Regions from separate parts of the Paenibacillus sp. FSL R7-0297 genome, predicted to be linked through region 2. Evidence: riboswitches for the same ligand, from Rfam matches in the RefSeq annotation. Region 2 holds a riboswitch; the other holds the start of a gene.

Region 1 (9,321 bases), 4.2 Mb from region 2:
GATTATCTGCAGCGGCTGCTGGCTCCGGCCTATCCGTTAATGATGCCTTCTGTAAAAGCACTGTGGGCGTACTCGGAATCCGGCTCGAACGCCTTGGCGTCTGCGGTGATGAGAGAGAGCTATCCGCGTGAGGGACTGGCTTCGGCCTTCCGTATCCTGGGGGAAGGCCAGCTCTCTTTAACGAAATTCCTGCTCCTGACGAATGAAGCGGTTGAGCTTACGGATTTCCCCAAACTGCTGGAAACCGTGCTTGAACGCTTTAATCCGGCATCAGATCTGGTGATCTTCGCTAACACCTCCATGGATACCCTTGACTATACCGGCCGCAAGCTGAATCATGGCAGTAAGGCTGTGATGATGGGCACCGGCAACCCGGTGCGTGAACTGCCCAGAACCTATACGGAGGGTCACCTTCCAGCAATCACCGACGCCGTGCCCTATTGCGGCGGATGTTTAGCCGTTTCCGGAGCATCCTATATAGAAGACCCTGAGCTTCCCGTCAGGCTGGCCGCTTCCTTCCAGGAGAAGGGCACAGCCTGGCCGCTGATTGTTCTGGTGGACGATGCTGCAGAAGCGGTGCGCACACAAACGTCCTTCCTGTGGACAGTGTTCAGCCGGTTTAATCCGGCGGATGATATTTATGCGGAGACCCATGTATTGCGTAACGCAATCAGCTATTCGCTGCCTATTGTAATAGATGCCCGGATGAAGCCGGGATACCCGGAGGAGCTGGTTCCTCATGAGGACACGGTTGAACTGGTGAACCGGAACTGGAACCGTTATTTCCCTCATTTTTAGATCTTAAGTATTCTGAGGAGGACAAATATGCTGCGGACATTACTGGGAGAGCCGCCCCGCGAGAATAGCGGGGTACTGGCCGAAGCCATGGACAACATGGCGAAGGTCGCCTCCATACTGCGCAAGGAGATGAACGCACATGAAGACCGTGACCATGAATACCGCAAGCTGGAAATATGGACACGCGGTCTGATCTCATCGCTGGACGAGCTGGAACAGAGCTGGTTCGCCGCCGCCTTTTACCGGAGGTCGGTAGTTGCCGGTTATATGGATGATATGTCGCCCACGGAGCAGGGGGAGTACGCCAGGTATGTGTATTTTTATAAGGACGGCTTCATCCGGGTGTTCTCCCTGCTGGACAAGCTGGGTACGGTCCTGAACAGTCTGTATGATCTGAATACAGGGAAAGTCAAAGCACATTTCTCATACTTCACTGTGCTTCGCCAATTTCAGCTGCTTCAGGCGCACAACCCGCTGGCCAATGAGCTGGAGAGGATCAGGAACTCTTACCGCGAACCGGTAGAGAATCTGCGCAAACGGCGCAATGCCGAGATTCACTACATGAACGCTGAGATGACGGATGATCTCTGGCAGCGCCATCAGGGGCTGCATGACAAAATCCAACTGGAGGATCTTGACAGCCATCTGGAGGATTTGAAGCAGAGCCTGGAGATGGTGTGCAAATCTTTGTCGGCTGCCTTCAGGTACAGCAATGAGCAGTGGCACAAGAATAAAGCTGCATCCAGCAAGCGTTCAGAGCACGTACAGCCGTAAAAACTTACCTTTGACAAAGAACCGGAAACTTAATATACTTATGCAAGTATTTACTTCTAACATGAAACGGCATATATAACTTCATACTATAATCTTATCGAGAGCGGCGGAGGGATAGGCCCGATGAAGCCCGGCAACCGATTTGTCACAGCATAGCTGCTGTTCTGCAAATGTCATGGTGCTAATTCCTACAATGCCGCTGAGTTTGCGGTCTTGGCAGATGAGACGGCATTGTTTACTTCACACACATGGCCTCTTCCGATCTGCACGGATCGTAAGAGGTCTTTTTTGTTATAAATTTCAGGGAGAAGGAGGACGGGGCGATTGATAGAGCTGAAAGATTTGACGAAAGTATACGGTAAAGGAAGCAAGGCCGCGACGGCGCTTTCCGGACTAAGCCTGTCGATTAAGAAGGGGGAGATATTCGGTGTAATCGGCCACTCCGGTGCCGGCAAAAGCACGCTGATCCGCTGCATTAATCTGCTGGAGCGTCCGAGCGAGGGTGAAGTATGGGTAGATGGGGTGGAGTTGACGGCACTCAGCCAAGGACAGCTGCAGGAGCAGCGGCGCAAGATCGGGATGATCTTTCAGCATTTCAATCTGCTCTCCTCGGCAACTGTATATAACAATATCGCCTTTCCGCTGCGGCTGGCCGGAACCTCCAAGACGGAGATTGAGCGGAAGGTTCGGGATCTGCTGGCTCTAGTCGGACTTGAGGAGCACCGGAACAAATATCCGGCTCAGCTGTCCGGAGGCCAGAAACAGCGGGTCGGGATCGCCCGTGCTCTGGCGAGCGATCCTGATGTTCTGCTATGCGATGAAGCGACTTCAGCGCTGGACCCGCAGACAACGGATTCAATTCTGCGCCTGCTGCTGGATATTAACCGGAAATTTCACTTGACCATTGTGCTAATTACGCATGAGATGCATGTCATTCAGAGCATTTGTGACCGGGTGGCTGTCATTCATGGGGGGGGGATTGTGGAGCAGGGCGACGTTTCCCAGGTTTTTCTGAAACCAAGGCATGAGGTTACGAAAGAATTCATCCGCAGTGAAACTCAGGCAGACGGACCGCTGCGGCAAGCGATTGATGCTGTACATGCCGGATATACTAAGGCGGTCAAAATTACTTTTCTTGGGCAAAAGACGTACGAATCGACCCTTTCGCATGTGGCGCAGGGAACCGGAGTTAATTTCGCCATTCTCCAGGGAACCATTTCTACTATTAAGGATGTCCCTTATGGTCAGCTGATTGTGCGGTTTGAAGGGCCATCCGGTGCCGTGGAAGCAACACTTACCGAACTTGCGGCTCAAGGCCTTGATGTGGAGGTGATTTCTTAATGGGCGGACTGGATTTTAGCGCGATTAACTGGGAAGAAATGCTTGATGCCACGGTTGCAACAATGAAAATGTTAGCTTTTTCAGGAATATTCACAATTATCCTTGGTTTACCGCTCGGCATTGTGTTATATTTATGGGGCAGATCTAAAAACACTATTATCAGGGCTGTTTACTCGGTATTATCGTTCGTCGTAAATATTCTGCGTTCAGTTCCCTTTATTATTCTGATGGTTGCCCTGATTCCGTTCAGCAAGTCTATTATGGGTACCTCGATAGGTGTACTTGGAACGATTCCGGCGCTGGTGATTGGCGCGGCTCCATTCTTCGCCAGACTGGTAGAGACCGCACTGCGGGAGGTTGACCGGGGGATCATCGAAGCGGCGCAGGGTATGGGAGCATCCACGCAACAGATCGTTATGCGCGTATTGCTGCCGGAGGCCCGTCCGGGCCTGCTGGCCGGAGTAACCATAACCGTTGTTACGCTTGTCTCTTATACCGCAATGTCAGGGATGATAGGCGGCGGGGGTCTGGGTGACCTGGCGATCCGCTACGGCTATTACCGTTATGAGAAGGAAGTCATGATTATCTCGGTGGCCCTGATGGTCATTCTGGTGCAGCTGCTGCAAATGGCAGGCGACCGTCTGGTAAGACATTTTACACGGAAATAAGGTACGTCCATATAGCCTTATTCATACAAAACATACGGATTAGAGGGGGATTTACAAATGAAAAAAGTACTGCTCACATTCTTCAGCCTGACCATGATATTGGTGCTCGCGGCTTGCGGCAACAATAACACTGCGAATAATGCGGCAAACTCTGCGGCTACAACGGCGCCAACGGAAGCTGCTGCAGAACCGTCCACTGAACCTGCTGCAGAACCGGTAACCCTGGTCATTGGAGCTTCTCCTGTACCGCATGCGGAAATTCTGAAAGCTATTGCCCCGCTTCTTGAAGCACAAGGCATTACGCTTGAGATCAAAGAATTCACGGATTATGTCCTTCCGAATACACAGCTTGCCGAGAAGGGGCTGGATGCGAACTTCTTCCAGCACAAGCCTTACCTGGATGACCAGAATGCCAAGAACGGCACGGAGCTTGTATCTGTAACCGCGGTTCATGTTGAACCTTTCGGCGCTTACTCTAAGAAGATCAAATCGATCGACGAACTGGCTGATGGTGCCAAGGTTGCCATCCCGAATGATGCTACTAACGGCGGACGCGCATTGATCCTGCTGGCCAAGAATGGCCTGATTACACTAAAGGATGATACCAATATCGCTTCCACCAAAGCCGATATCACCGAGAACCCTAAGAAGCTTGAAATCATTGAGCTGGATGCAGCGATGCTGCCGCGTCAGCTGGACGAAGTAGATCTGTCGCTGATCAACACCAACTTCGCGCTGGAAGCGGGTCTGGTTCCAACGAAGGATGCTTTGTTCATCGAAGGAACGGATTCCCCTTATGCCAACCTGCTGGTAGCCCGTCCGGACAACAAAGATTCCGATGCGATCCAGAAGCTGGCTGCAGCCCTGAACTCTGCAGAAGCCAAAGCCTTCATCGATGAGAAATATGAAGGTGCAATTATCCCTGCATTCTAAGCTTGAATCTTAGCTGAATATCTAATAAGTGAAGACCAGAGGACGCCCGTAAGCCAGAAATGGCTGCGGAGCAGCTTCTGGTCTTTTTGCAAGCCGTATAGCAGAAACTGTTAATACATCTATTCTCTGCCTAGAGGTTGAACCTACATGAGAAATCCTCTATAATAAAAAAAATCCCGGCCTTCTCATCGGAGGCCGGGATGATCTATGATACGGGATTAGAATACTTGAATAACTTCTTCCACGCCTTCTACTTCTTCAACAAGAGCGCGTTCGATCCCGGCTTTCAGCGTGATCGTGGAGCTTGGGCAACTGCCGCAGGCACCCATAAGCTTCAACTTCACGATGCCGTCTTCTACATCGATCAGTTCGACGTCACCGCCATCGCGCTGCAGGAACGGACGAAGTTTATCGAGCACTTCCAATACTTCATCGTACATGGTTGCACTTTGTACATTCTCACTCATTTCTCAATCACTCCTTTCGTATGTTTATTATAGTACAAAAAGTTAAAAAATAAAATGGTTAGCGCAGAATAGGGAGATTATCATGAGACCAATTATAGAATTTTGTGCCAGTAATATCGGACATGGTACAGAAAAGCTCAAAAATAAGCTGGAGCAAAACCCCGAATACGATGTGGTGGAGTACGGCTGTCTGAACAACTGCGGACAATGTTATCTGCAGCCCTTCGCCATGGTCGACGGGGAGATTATTGAAGCCGAATCCGCCGACGGACTTGAAGAGGCGATTGAAGCAGCCATTAAAGAGGCTGAGGCATGGGATAGCCTTGAGATCGATTAAACCGCAGCCGTTTGTCCTACCCGAAATGACGCTTAGACATCCAGAGAACGCCGCTTTTGAGCAGGCGTGGAACACGGCCCATGACGGAGCGGCGGCCCATCAGGCCAAAGCCGGCATTTTTACCCAGTGAGCCGAGAGTGCCCTTAAGCTTGATCTTATGCAGCTTCGGGGTCTCACCACGCCATAGGGCCTGAATAATCTGTGCGACCTGTTCTCCTTGTGCACCTGCCGCCTGTGCGCTCGGTGCGAAGGGGAGACTGGCGCAATCTCCAATCACGTACACCTCCGGATAGTCGGCCACATTGTAATAATCACCCACAATGATCCGTCCTCCACGGTCTTTGGGGAGTTCAAGCTGCTGGACCACCTGCACCGGCTGAATGCCGGCAGTCCAGACCGTAACATCAGCAGGAATTGCCTGGGTGCCATTGAAGATGGCATCCTTTTCTACATGGGAGACGGATACCCGTCCCATGGTCTCCACATGATGCTCATTGAACCACTCCTCCACATACTGTGACAGCTTGGCCGGGAAAGAAGACAATACCCGTTCCCCGCGGTCCAGAATGGAGATGTTCAGATCAGGCCGGCTCTCCCGCAGTTCTGAGGCAATCTCAACGCCGCTCAGTCCTCCGCCTACAATGTTGACCGTTCCGTAAGGCTTCACATCGTTCAGCCGGCGGTAGGTTTCGCGGGTCCCGGCAAAGCTCTGAATACTGCAGGCATAGTGCTCGGCTCCGGGGATGTTATGGAAATTATCGGTGCAGCCGAGCGCTATCGCCAGAATATCATAAGATATCGGCTCCCCGGTATCGAGGAATATCACCCGGCTCTCCAAATCGATGGAGCCCACCTGACCATAGCGGATCGTTAAGCGGGGATGAACCGGGAATTGAATCCGCAGATGATAATCCGTTACAGTTCCTGCGGCCAGTGCATAATATTCCGTCTTGATTCCCTGATACGGCATCCGGTCAACCAGGACGATTTCCACATCATGGGGGAGATGGTTGTTAAGAAGTTGCTGAATGAGGGCAAGACCGCCGTAGCCGCCGCCCAGGACAAGTAGAGTTCTCATGCGAACCGATCTTCCTTTCAGGTATGGTGCGAGATGGGCAAGGCAGTTCCGCAGGGGTATAGGCTGGTGCGGTTAGTTGTTACTCGTATACTTTAATCTCGTTGTAGAAAGTATCCCGTTCAACCGGAATCCGACCGGCCCCTTTGACGAGCCAAATCAGCTCTTCACGTGTCAGACCTTCAGGGGTCAATGCGCCCGCGGCATGGCTGATCCGTTCTTTGAGAATCGTGCCATGCACATCTGAAGCTCCGAAGCTGAGGGCGACCTGGGTCAGCTGTGCCCCGATATTAATGAAGTAGGCTTTGATATGGTCAAAGTTGTCCAGCATCAGACGGCTTACTGCAATCGTCTTAAGATCCTCATAAGCAGAGTTCCGGCGCATAATGCCTGCATTCTTATTCTTAGGCTGCATGGAGAGCGGTATGAACACCATGAATCCGCCCGTTTCGTCCTGCAGGTCGCGGATTTGCAGCATATGGCGGATGCGGTCCTCGCGGGACTCAATGGAGCCGTACAGCATAGTCGTATGTGTTCTCATACCTATATTATGAGCAGTGCGGTGAACCTCCAGATATTCCTCGACATTGGCTTTGTCCACACGCATTTTTTTGCGGTACTGGTCGGATAGAATCTCCGCCCCTCCCCCGGTAAGTGTCTTCAGTCCGGCGGCGCGCAGCTGCTCCAGCACTTCACGGATGCTAAGGCCGCTGATGCGGGTGAAGAAGTCGATCTCTGCTGCGGTGTAGGCCTTGAGAGTGACGTCAGGGAAGTGCTCGTTCAAGGCCCGAAGCGAATCAACATAGTACTGGAAGGGCACGTTATCATTATGGCCTCCGACAATGTGGAACTCGCGTACGCCGGGATGGATATGCTGCTGCACATATTGCACCATTTCCTCGCCGGAAAGGGTATAAGCGCCGTCTTCTCCCTCATCCTTGCGGAAATTGCAGAATGCGCAGCGGGATTCGCAGACATTGGTGAAATATAGACTCATGTTTTCGATAAAATATACTTTATTCCCGTTTTTTCGCTGGTTAACCTCATTGGCTAATTGCCCAATCGTTAATAAATCATTGCTCTCATATAAATAAACGCCATCTTCCAAATTTAATCTTTCTCCGCCGCGGACCTTCTCAATGATGTTCGCCATCCGGGCATCCATGTGGGGTGTTATAAGGGTAGACATATAATTTCCTCCTGAAGGTTGGCGAGGCAGTTGCATCGCAGAATCGTGTGAATTGGGGTCAGAGACAACCTCGTGACAAATTTCCGAATTTTTACGTATATCGCTTTTCCTATTATAAACCTCTCCCGGAGGGTGAGCAACCGCCGAAAAACGCAGGCCATACGGTAGAAATTGCATCTTTGCGGAGTGCTTACGACTTGAGGGCAGAGGAATAGTGGAGTATACTTGATTTTATATAAGCAGTAAAATGATTTTCATCATATTGTTTTACCTTATATTACTCGTATTTTGCTCATTCCTTAAGGCCTGAAGGCTGGTTGATAAAAAAGCTTAAGCTTCCAAAGCGAGTTTCGTACGAAGTAATGCAAGGAAGCAGAAGCTAACAAAACTTTGGGGAGGTTAAAGTAATGATTAACATAAGTGAAACAGCAGCTGGCCAATTGAAGACCATGCTTGCTGAGCAGGAAATACCTAATATGTTTCTCCGTCTGGGCGTAACACCCGGAGGCTGCAGCGGTTTCTCTTACGCTATGGGCTTCGATGATAACGAAAGCGACCAGGATGTGTATATGGACATTGAGGGTCTAAAGGTGGTCGTAAGCAAAGACGATATCCGCTACCTCGACGGTCTGGAGATCGACTTCGAGGAATCCGGCATGACCGGAGGCTTCACCATCAACAACCCGAATGCCAGCGCTACCTGTGGATGTGGTTCATCCTTCCGCACGAAGGAAGAAGCAGGGAATCCGGCGGCGGAGCCTTGCTAAACGGCGCTGCATCAACGTTTTTACAACGCTGATCTGTACGGCAGCCGATGCGCCAGCCACCCGCGAACATGTTTGGAATTGCGGATTGAGCGGTGAAATTGAACGTTAACGACCCCGAAGGCCCGGAGTTAACAACCCGGAAAATGCCGTTTGTGGGTTGTGGATTACGACCTCTACCACGTTATTAGTCGCGGACTAATGCGTATTGGAGGTCGTTTTTGTAACGTTAAATAAACGTACGCGGCGCGTTCCCAAAGGAGCCCGCACGCTAAAGGAGTTTCCGAAGAAAATCAGCGGTCGGGCTATCCGATACAACGCCAACATACTGTTGCGGACGCTTAAGGGAAAAACCGAATACAATGTGCTGGCGCGAAGCTCATCGGGCCCAATGTATGCGAAAAACCACACACAATAGACTGGGGAACATTCATACTCCTCATGACTAACGCGGGAAGCCGTCAGAAAGCAGGCGGAGGGAGAAAAGTGAGGTATCGCTTAAGAGAGGCATAAGGCACCAACATCGTTCACCCGTCAGGGTGATTTATATTTGGCCCCGGGCGAGGGTACAAGCAAGCTCCTGTAATCATTGCAGGGGCTTTTTTTATGCTCCAGGACTCCTCCTGAGCACCCGAAATTGTCAGATTAGTGACTATATCCTATTCTCTCATAAAACATACTTGACTAGTGGGTATAATGGGATTATAGTATGAAAAAAGCTTGCTAAACAAAGAAAGATTTCCACAGAAATCTTTCATTTCATCCCGCATGGATCACATCAAACGGATCACTCCACACCGATCACCTATCACATCGCTAGATGTGAAGTGATTACATAATAATTGTATACAATTATACAATTGTCCGGGCGACCCGCAAAATGAATGGCGAGGAGCAATGAACCTTATGGAAATGCGCTCACGAAGATTGTCTAAGGATAATACCTACTACGCACTCAAGCAAAAAATAATAGAA
Region 2 (9,321 bases):
GAATGAATTTTGCCGCTGTTTCAGCAATATCTTTAGTAATAACCTTGCCTTCCAGATTCGCTTTGTCCCAGTCCATAATCTGTGGTGTAACAAGACCAATCAGGCCTACGTTAATCGTCTGTGTAGTGCCATTGCTGTCTTTAACTTGCTTTTCCAAAATTTCATATGGTTTAAAGTAATTTACATCGTTATCAGGATTATTGTCTCCGTCGTTAACATATACATTCGCATTAATAAAAGGTATATCTGTATATGTTGCCGAAGTAACGCTGTTCAGATACGGCAGACCATAGTTAAATTCGTGGTTGCCGAGTGTTGCAGCATCATATTCCATTGTATTCAAAGCCGCAATCATCGGATTGATTTGTATAGTCTTGCCTTCAGCATCTACTTGCTTCGAAGCGTACGTACCCAGCGGTGTACCCTGAATCAAATCACCGTTGTCGAGTAAAAGATTGTTTGTGTTGTTCATCTCTGCACGAGCCTGTTTCACCAGCGTTGCCGTCCGGTCCAGTCCCACAGTCAGTGACTCTTTGTTCTTGAAGTAGTCCCAGCCCATCACATTGGTATGCACATCTGTAGTACTCATCAGCCGCAGGCTGACTGTGCCAGGTGCAACAGTGGCAGCTTCCGCCTTCCCGCCTCCCAGTACTGAACCGGCAACAACTCCGCCTAGTACCTGTGCAGTGATCACAGTTGCAGCCAGTATTGAAGCGATAGGTTTGTTCCAACGCTTTTGTCTCATATAATAGAATACCCTCCCAGTCGATCTCTTTAAACTGACCGTCAAAGCGTAACATATCGCCAACTTTCAATCTATCAGACTGGGTTAACTAGAATTGCGAGTTTTGTAAATTGTAAACAAGAGTAAGAATATAGGGGGGCAGACATTGGACGAGGAAAAGAACACACATCGGGAATTTTTTTGGGTCAAAGACGAGAACCGAAACGTAAACCTACAAGACATACGCTGGTTTGAAGAAATGCTCACCTTTGATACTTTGCGGGAAGCGGAAGAATGGGTGATGAGTGATGCCTATAATAAGGTTGGCGGACGCCAGTTCGACGGCTATCTGACCAGTGATCCTAAGCTCGCTTTTGCACTGGTCTATAACCTGACACGACTGAAGACTCTTGGCAGCGCTTCTTTCAATAATATCTATGCTGATGAGAAGGAGAAGGATGGCCAGACCCTATTTATGGTTTGGGTGGAGTGATAGGTACTGAACGCAAAAAACGCCTATCCATCACCTGTCCCTGCGGATAGATGATAGATAAGCGTTGTATCTGCTCTGCAATATAACCGGGCTAACACCATATGAGATGTCGCTCTACCCTCTAATTCTGCATGATGAAATCATTGTCGATCTTGACGCTGCCATCCTCGAAGGTCCGCAGGATGTCGTAACGCGTGTTGCGCTGCGCCGGGATCTTGCCTGCTTCGCGGATGAGCTGTGTAATGGACTCGATATTGACCTTGTAGGTCGCGCCCGCCGAGGAAACTACGTTCTCCTCGATCATCGTGCTGCCGAAGTCATTGCAGCCGTATTGCAGTGAAAGCTTGCCGACCTCAGGGCCCATCGTGACCCAGGAGGACTGGAAGTTCTTAATATTATCCAGCACCAGACGGCTGATCGCCACAGTCTTGAGGTATTCCTCCGGTGTCTGCCGGTCCAGCTTAAGGTTCGTATTATCCGGCTGGAAGGTCCAGGAGATGAAGGCCAGGAACCCTTCGGAATCATATTTGTTCGCAATGCACTCATCCTGGGCTTCACGTACACGAAGCAGATGCAGCGCCCGCTCTTCCATACTCTCACCGAGGCCGATAACCATTGTGGCCGTCGTGTTCATGCCGATCCGGTGCGCGGTCTGCATAACATCCATCCACTCGCGCCAGGAGCCTTTGAGCCGGCTAATCTTACGCCGTGTGCGGTCGTCGAGAATCTCCGCTCCACCGCCGGGAAGAGAATCCAGGCCTGCAGCATGAATCTCGCGCATGACCTGCTCCAGCGGCAGTCCGGATACTTCGACCATCTTCATGATCTCTGCCGGTGAGAATGAATGCATGGTGATCTCCGGGAACCGCTGCTTAATTCCGCGCAGGATATCCGTGTAATAGCTGAACGGCAGATTCGGGTTCGTTCCACCCTGCATCAGAATTTCGGTCCCGTTCACGCTGATTGTCTCTGCTATCTTCTGATAGATAGTTTCATCGGGAAGGACGTATCCTTCCTCCGAACCGGGTCTGCGGTAGAAGGCGCAGAAGCGGCAATAGACATCGCATACATTGGTGTAGTTAATATTGCGCCCGATTACGAATGTAGCCAGCGGGTCCGGGTGCCAGCGCTTCATAATAATATCCGCAGCCGCGCCCATTTTCTCAATTTCATTGCTTTCGAACAACGTGATTGTGTCTTCTAATTGAAGACGTTCACCTTTAAGTGTCTTATCTAGAATAAGATCAATTGCACTCAACGTTCGCAGCCTCCTCTTAATCCTATGAAGTATAGTAGATGAATTTAATTTAAAAAATAAACAAACTCGTTCCCCCATCGTATCACAATCGGATGAGCTTGAAAAATCTTTCGCCAAGTGAAAACGATTTTGCCGTCCTTTTATTAGGATGGAACGTTTCAGCGAGAAATCGAAGGATACAACATTATAAGGTAAACCACATAGAGTCTTATATTTAAATAAACAGCAGCACCGCATTGGTGCTGCTGTTTAAGGTGACTGCAAATTCAGATAACTGAACGGATCTGTTCCAACTTGAACTATTCCAGTTCGGTGCGTGCGGCTTCCAGTGCCTGCGCCAGATCAGCGATCAAATCGTCCACATGCTCGATGCCGACCGAGAAACGCAGCAGCCGGTCATCTACGCCAACCGCATCACGGATTTCCGCCGGAATATCGGCGTGAGTCTGCACAGCCGGATAGGTCATGAGCGATTCCACACCGCCAAGACTCTCTGCGAAAGCAATCAGGCGGATATGGCGGAGCAGCGGCTCCACATATCTCGCATCCTTCACCTTGAAGGAGAAAATTCCGGTATTGCCCGAAGACTGGCGCTTCTGGATTTCATACCCCGGATGATCCGGAAGCCCCGGATGGAAGACCTCAGCAATGGCCGGATGCTCCAGCAGATAACGGGCGATAGCCAGTGCATTGCTCTCATGCCGCTCCATGCGTAGGGCGAGTGTCTTCATTCCCTTCATCAGCTGATAGCTGTCGTTCGGGGCAAGAACGGCTCCCATTGAGTTATGCAGAACAGCCATTTCAGCAGACAATTCAGCACCTTTCGTTACTATAAGTCCAGCCAGTACATCATTGTGTCCGCCCAGATACTTGGTCGCGCTGTGAACGATGATATCTGCTCCAAGCTCAATCGGGCGCTGGAAGAACGGGGTCAGCAGCGTATTGTCGACAATCGTGAGCAACCCGTGGTGGCGGGCCCATGTACATACCGCTTCGATATCCGTAATCATCATCAGCGGATTGGTTGGTGTCTCAATGAATACACCCTTGGTGCCCGGCTGTCGCGCAGCCTCCAGAGCATCCAGATCATTCGTATCCACATAGGAGGCGCTGATGCCGTATTTGGACAGAATCCGTTCCAGCAGACGATAGGTTCCGCCGTACAGGTCGAGCGAGACAACGAGATGATCCCCTTGCCCAAACAAGGCAAACACAGTAGTCAATGCAGCCATACCCGAGGCGCAGGCGAAGCCGGCATCGCCGGATTCCAGTACCGCTGCCGCATCTTCGAGCACAGAGCGGGTAGGATTTTTGGTGCGGATGTAATCAAAGCCCGTGCTCTGTCCGAGTCTCGGGTGACGGAATGCCGTCGCGTTGTACACCGGATAATTAATCGCCCCTGTCGCGGGGTCCTCCATCGAACCAATCTGTGCCAGTCTGCTCTCAATTTTCAGTTTCTCGTCCATTTCCATTGCCTCCTAAAAGTTTGTTAGTATTTGCTTCCCTGAATTTCTTCGTACAAACTGGCTTCGGAAGCATGGGCTTAGTTTTGTATAGCGTACACAACCTGATCATTCTTCGACAAAACTTGCTTCGGAAGCATAGACTATGTGTTGTGCGCCAACCCATCCTTCTATAATACAAATACAACTTTTAAATAAACGCTCCGATATCGTAGGGTGTCTCCTGGTATACATAGTAATTGAGCCAGTTAGCGAATAATAAGTTGGCATGGGCACGCCAGACGGCCGGCGGTGTACGGGTGGGATCATCTTTTGGATAATAGTGCTTTGGAATCTCAATATCCATGCCTTTGGCGATATCGCGGTCATACTCCCATTTCAGGGAGAACGGATCATATTCTGAATGTCCGGTCACAAAAATCTGCTTGCCGTCATGCGTAGAAACCAGGTATACACCGGCCTCCTCTGATTCCGCCAGAATCTGCAGATCCGGATTATTCTCTATATCTTCACGGGAGACGTCGGTGTGACGGGAATGCGGCACATGGAATACTTCGTCGAAGCCCCGCAGCAGTTTCACATTATTATGGCTCAGCGTATGCGGAAACACTCCAAAGCATTTATCCGGCAGACTCACCTTACGCACACCGAAGTGGTGGTACAGTCCTGCCTGCGCGGCCCAACAGATATGCATGGTCGAGGTTACGTTCTGCTTGCTCCATTCAAAAATCACTTTCAGCTCTTCCCAGTAGTTGACATCCTCGAACTCCATTTGTTCCACCGGAGCACCGGTGATGATCAAGCCGTCAAAGCGGCGGTCACTGATTTCATCAAAGGTTTTGTAAAAGCTCTTTAAGTGCTCTGCCGAAGTATTCTTCGAGGTATGGGAGCTGGGATGCAGCAGAACAACATCCACCTGAAGCGGTGAGTTCCCGATAAGGCGCAGCAGCTGCGTTTCCGTGGTTTCTTTGGTCGGCATCAGATTCAGGATGGCGATCCGCAAAGGACGGATATCCTGATGAAAGGCATGGCTTTCATCCATTACAAAAATATTCTCACCGGATAATACTTCTTTGGCCGGAAGACTGTCGGGAATTTTAATAGGCATTGCTGTTTCCACTCCTTAACTGAAATTAGGTTCCGCTTGGCGGTTAAATCTGATCCAAAACAACGAAAAAAGACCTTTCTCGGGCGAGAAAGGTCATATATCTGCAGTCATATGCGCCTCTCTCATCTGCCAGAGAACTTCCGCCGGACAAATAACGTCCTGCAAAGCTTCCGCAAGAATTAGCACCGTGCGTTCACACGCCGGTTGCCGGGTTTCATCGGGCTAGTCCCTCCACCTGCTCTTGATAAGATTAAGCTGTATTCAGTTGGAAAAGCTAAAGCATCCGGAGATACTATTCTTAAAATTTACTTTAAATCATGAACCTCCTTTTCGTCAAGTCCATACAATGCTTAAGGGGCCCAGAGAATGAAAAGAATTTATCTTGAAAGAGGCATACCCGGGCGTTATACTAGACAAGTGTTTCAACCATAAACGGCGAAAAGAAGAGGTGAGAGAAGAATGGAAGGCGACCCGGGCTCGCGAATAAGCGTGCAGAAAGAACAACCACACAGGATTAACATCAGCTTGCCGGCGGCGGGGGCAGTTCTTCTTCATGCTCTCGGACCGTCTTTTGGCCTTCATCAGTAGATTGTACCACCGGCCAAGCTGATTTTTTCTCTGTGCTTTAATTAGCATATCCCTGGAGAAGACCAGGGACAGAAGGAGTGAATCAGATGAAAATCCGGCTGGTAAACGCAGGGGTTTTTACGACTATTGACAATATTGAGGATACACTTACCGCACCCGCTGAGGGTTTCTATTGGATTGATGCGGATGCTGAGGACCTTGTAGAGCTTCAGCCATTGTACAATCTGCATGATCTGGCTGTGGAGGACTGCCTCAGTGAAGAGGATCAGCGCCCGAAGCTGGAGATTTATGAGAGCCATTATTTTATCGTAGTAAACAGTATCCGGTTTGATGACGAGGAAATCTTCCTCCGCGCGCTCAACGTGTTCCTGGGCAGACATTTCATCATCACCGTTACCAAGCAGAAGATCCATGAGCTGCGCGTCCTGAAGCCTGTACTCTGGGAGCAGGAGGTCAGTGAGCCTGACCGCTTCCTGTACCTGCTAATCGACCTTGTGGTTGACAACTTCTTCTCCGTAGGTGACCGGATTGAAGCGCGGATTGAGAAGCTGGAAGAAGACATCCTCATGCACACCAAGAAATCGCATCTTAGCGAGATCATCGGTCTGCGCAGTGAAATTCTCTGGCTGAAGAAGATGCTAGGCCCGCAGAAGGAAGTTATCAACACGCTGAACAAAAAAGACCTCCGCCTGATCGACGATCAGCTGCAGAAGTATTTCAGTGATATTTATGAAAATGCGGTTAAGATCTCTGAAACATTCGAAACGTACCGCGATCTCATGGGCAACTTACGTGAAGCATATCAGTCCAGTATCGCTAACCGCGCCAATGAAATCATGAGAGTATTTACGGCAATTACTACGATATTCATGCCGCTGACCGTTATTACCGGTATCTACGGTATGAACTTTGACAATATTCCCGAGACTCACTCCCAGTACGGCTATTATGGAGTTATCGCCGTCATGGTGACGCTCGGCTGCGGAATGCTGGTGATATTCCGCAAGAAGGATTGGCTATGAAGCACAGCGGACGAATACGCAGGACGAAGGCACCGATTACCTAGAGGGTAAAGGAAGCCTTCGTCTTTTTGGTATATGGCGGGCTTTAAATTTACTGTTGTCCAGAAGTATCCTTATCCATGCTGTTGAACAACCGCTCCGTATCCTCGCGCTTGCACAGCTGACGCTCCGGGTTCATGACCGCCGCCGCACCGGAGGCAACGCCGAATTGAACAGCTCTGCGCAGCGGCCAGCCCCGTTCCAGACTATATACGAGTCCGGCTACCAGACTGTCACCGGCACCAACTACGCTGAGTACGGGAACCTCAGGTGCCCGCAGGTGCTCGCAACCGTCTCCCGTAATCAGCAGCGCCCCGTCCCCGCCAAGCGAAACCACAACCACCTCGGTCCGCCCTTCTTCGATCAGCTGCAGCGCGGCTGCCTTCACTTCCTCATCACCGGTTATAGTACGGCCCGATAACTCTTCAAGCTCCCGTGCATTAGGCTTCAGCAGATAAACTCCCGCATCAGCAGCCAGCTGCAGCGGTTCACCGGAAGTGTCGACAATCACCCTGGCATTCCATGGCTTCACAATTTCAATGACACGGCTATAGAAATCAGCCGGACAGCCTGGAGGTAAACTGCCGCTGGCTACAAGATAAGTTGGTTTGTCCGGCAGCGCCATTAATTGTTCGAGGCATTGCTTCCAATCGCCTTCGATGAACCTCGGGCCCGGCATGTCGAACCGGAACTGCTGTCCTGTGGATTCCTCCACGACAATCAGATTCTCCCGGGTCTGCCCGCTGATCGGAATCTCCTGATGCTTCACGCCCTCCTGTTCCAGCATATGGTGCAGCAGCTGACCATGAAGTCCGCCTGAGGCATACAGTGCAAGGGAATCCCCGCCCAACCTATGAATCGCCCGTGACACATTCACACCGCCGCCCCCCGGTTTGTACGAGGCTTCACGGCAGCGCAGCTTATGATCGGGAACAACCTTACTTATACCCGTACTGGCATCCACGCTAGGATTAACCGTCAACGTAACTATCATATGTCCCACTCCTTTTTAACTGCATACAGGTATAGTACCCCTAATCGCCCCTTTCTCCTAATAATTTGCAGACACTGCCGGCCGCAGATAAAACCCTGCAGCTCGCTTCCTCGCGGGAAAGGGGGAAGCGCGATACAGGGTAAGCTCCGGGAAGTAGGCTGCTTCCTACAGGTTCGTCGCCAGCCCCAACCCGGCCGGTTGCTCCCGGCGGAAGCGGATACGGATCAGCCGCAGGCGCTCATAGTACATATCGAGGCCTTCTGCGGGCGAGAAATCCTCGCCATAGGCCTTATAGAGGACGGGCTTCAGGAAGGTATCACCAATCAGCTCATAAGCTGTCCATATATTGTTCTGTTCCTGGGAAGTGACTTCATTGAGTTCAAGAGCAATGAGCTTCTCAACAGAATAACCGTCCTTCTCCAGTTCCTCTACAGCTTCAAGAACTTCACGGCGGGAGACCCCGCTGAGCCCCTTGAGCTGCTCCATTCCCTGCCCTTCTTCAATCCCCTGAAGCAGCACACGCCGCAATCTCAGCCGCTCCAGCTGCTTCTTGTATTTCAGCTCCTTCTGTTTGTACAGCCAGGAAACAAAGCTCTCTTCGTCCACCGAATCACTTACCCAGCCCAGCGGATATTGATGCTCACGCTGCACACCGGAGGTAATACTGAGCCAGTCGGCGCCATATTGCGAGGCTTTACCTTCACCTACCCCGGGAATCTGCAGCAGCTCTTCTGCCGTATGGGGCAGAAATGCACTGATCATCCGCAGCAGACGGTTGCTAGCCAGAATATAGGGTGCCTTGCGTTCACTGGAGGCCTTGCCTCTGCGCCACGAGCATAGCTCCTCATAGACCGTTTCATTTGCGTACTGCTCACTGTAATATTGCAGCTTAAGCTGCTCCTGACCGCGGCTGTTAAGATGCTCATCTTCATGAAATACACCATCAATCAGGGGGCGGTAACCGTCACCCATCTTCATTGCAAGCTCATGCCGGTACACACACAGCATTTCATTCCATGAACCGCCTTCATACCATAGGCTGTCACCCATTTCCTGTTCCCCTGAGAAGTCGCGCCAGCCCAGACGCCATACCCCCTCCTCCTCTCCAATCCACAGCTGGGCAAATACCTCCTGGTCCACGCCTGACATTCTGGACAAACGGTTCATAAATACGATCTGCATATGAATCCCTACCTTCATCGTCTTACAGTATGCATGGTCTTTGTGCGGACCACCGGAATCTCTGCCCCCGCCCGATACGGTTTCAGCGGGAAAGATAAGGAACATTTATTGCGCGGAGCCTATAAATTCTTATCTTTGCACAAAAAAAGCACCTCTCCCACGAAAATACGTGAAAGAGGTGCTTCCTCTTAAATGCTATACTGTTAAAACCTAGGATACCACATATTGCGAAACAGTCAATGTCTTTTTATAGCATATTCTACTGTCCGTCAAGCGCCAGCTTCGCAAGACCAAGCGCACCCGAGAGTCCGGCATTATCCCCGAGCTGAGGAGGGACGATATAACTGCCGATCGCTGCATTGAGCGCCGGATGCTGCACATATCCGCCAAGCAATTCCTGCAGCTTGGTATGGATCAGCGGGAAGAGCTGGCTCTGCTTCATCACGCCGC

What was found. Region 2 has a riboswitch for S-adenosylmethionine ahead of metA (homoserine O-acetyltransferase MetA). Riboswitches for the same ligand answer to the same signal wherever they lie in the genome.
Region 1: it holds a riboswitch for S-adenosylmethionine, as region 2 does, so the genes downstream of both, MKZ24_RS10390 (methionine ABC transporter ATP-binding protein) here and metA (homoserine O-acetyltransferase MetA) in region 2, are expected to answer to the same signal.

Annotation. Positions count from the first base shown of each region.
Region 1 covers NZ_JBBPAQ010000001.1:2,349,153-2,358,473, forward strand. Annotated here, with positions in the region: gene MKZ24_RS10380 (UbiD family decarboxylase) at 1-798, shown strand, start outside; gene MKZ24_RS10385 (Cthe_2314 family HEPN domain-containing protein) at 826-1,572, shown strand; SAM riboswitch class I at 1,664-1,799, shown strand; gene MKZ24_RS10390 (methionine ABC transporter ATP-binding protein) at 1,897-2,913, shown strand; gene MKZ24_RS10395 (methionine ABC transporter permease) at 2,913-3,581, shown strand; gene MKZ24_RS10400 (MetQ/NlpA family ABC transporter substrate-binding protein) at 3,639-4,514, shown strand; gene MKZ24_RS10405 (NifU family protein) at 4,733-4,981, opposite strand; gene MKZ24_RS10410 (YuzB family protein) at 5,064-5,318, shown strand; gene MKZ24_RS10415 (NAD(P)/FAD-dependent oxidoreductase) at 5,335-6,396, opposite strand; gene mqnE (aminofutalosine synthase MqnE) at 6,476-7,582, opposite strand; gene MKZ24_RS10425 (HesB/IscA family protein) at 7,990-8,349, shown strand; gene MKZ24_RS10430 (GntR family transcriptional regulator) at 9,253-9,321, shown strand, end outside.
Region 2 covers NZ_JBBPAQ010000001.1:6,524,366-6,533,686, forward strand. Annotated here, with positions in the region: gene MKZ24_RS28410 (bifunctional 2',3'-cyclic-nucleotide 2'-phosphodiesterase/3'-nucleotidase) at 1-745, opposite strand, end outside; gene MKZ24_RS28415 (hypothetical protein) at 891-1,217, shown strand; gene mqnC (cyclic dehypoxanthinyl futalosine synthase) at 1,339-2,475, opposite strand; gene MKZ24_RS28425 (aminotransferase class I/II-fold pyridoxal phosphate-dependent enzyme) at 2,775-3,941, opposite strand; gene metA (homoserine O-acetyltransferase MetA) at 4,129-5,046, opposite strand; SAM riboswitch class I at 5,166-5,297, opposite strand; gene corA (magnesium/cobalt transporter CorA) at 5,721-6,656, shown strand; gene MKZ24_RS28440 (1-phosphofructokinase family hexose kinase) at 6,748-7,689, opposite strand; gene MKZ24_RS28445 (HRDC domain-containing protein) at 7,855-8,871, opposite strand; gene MKZ24_RS28450 (ROK family protein) at 9,131-9,321, opposite strand, start outside.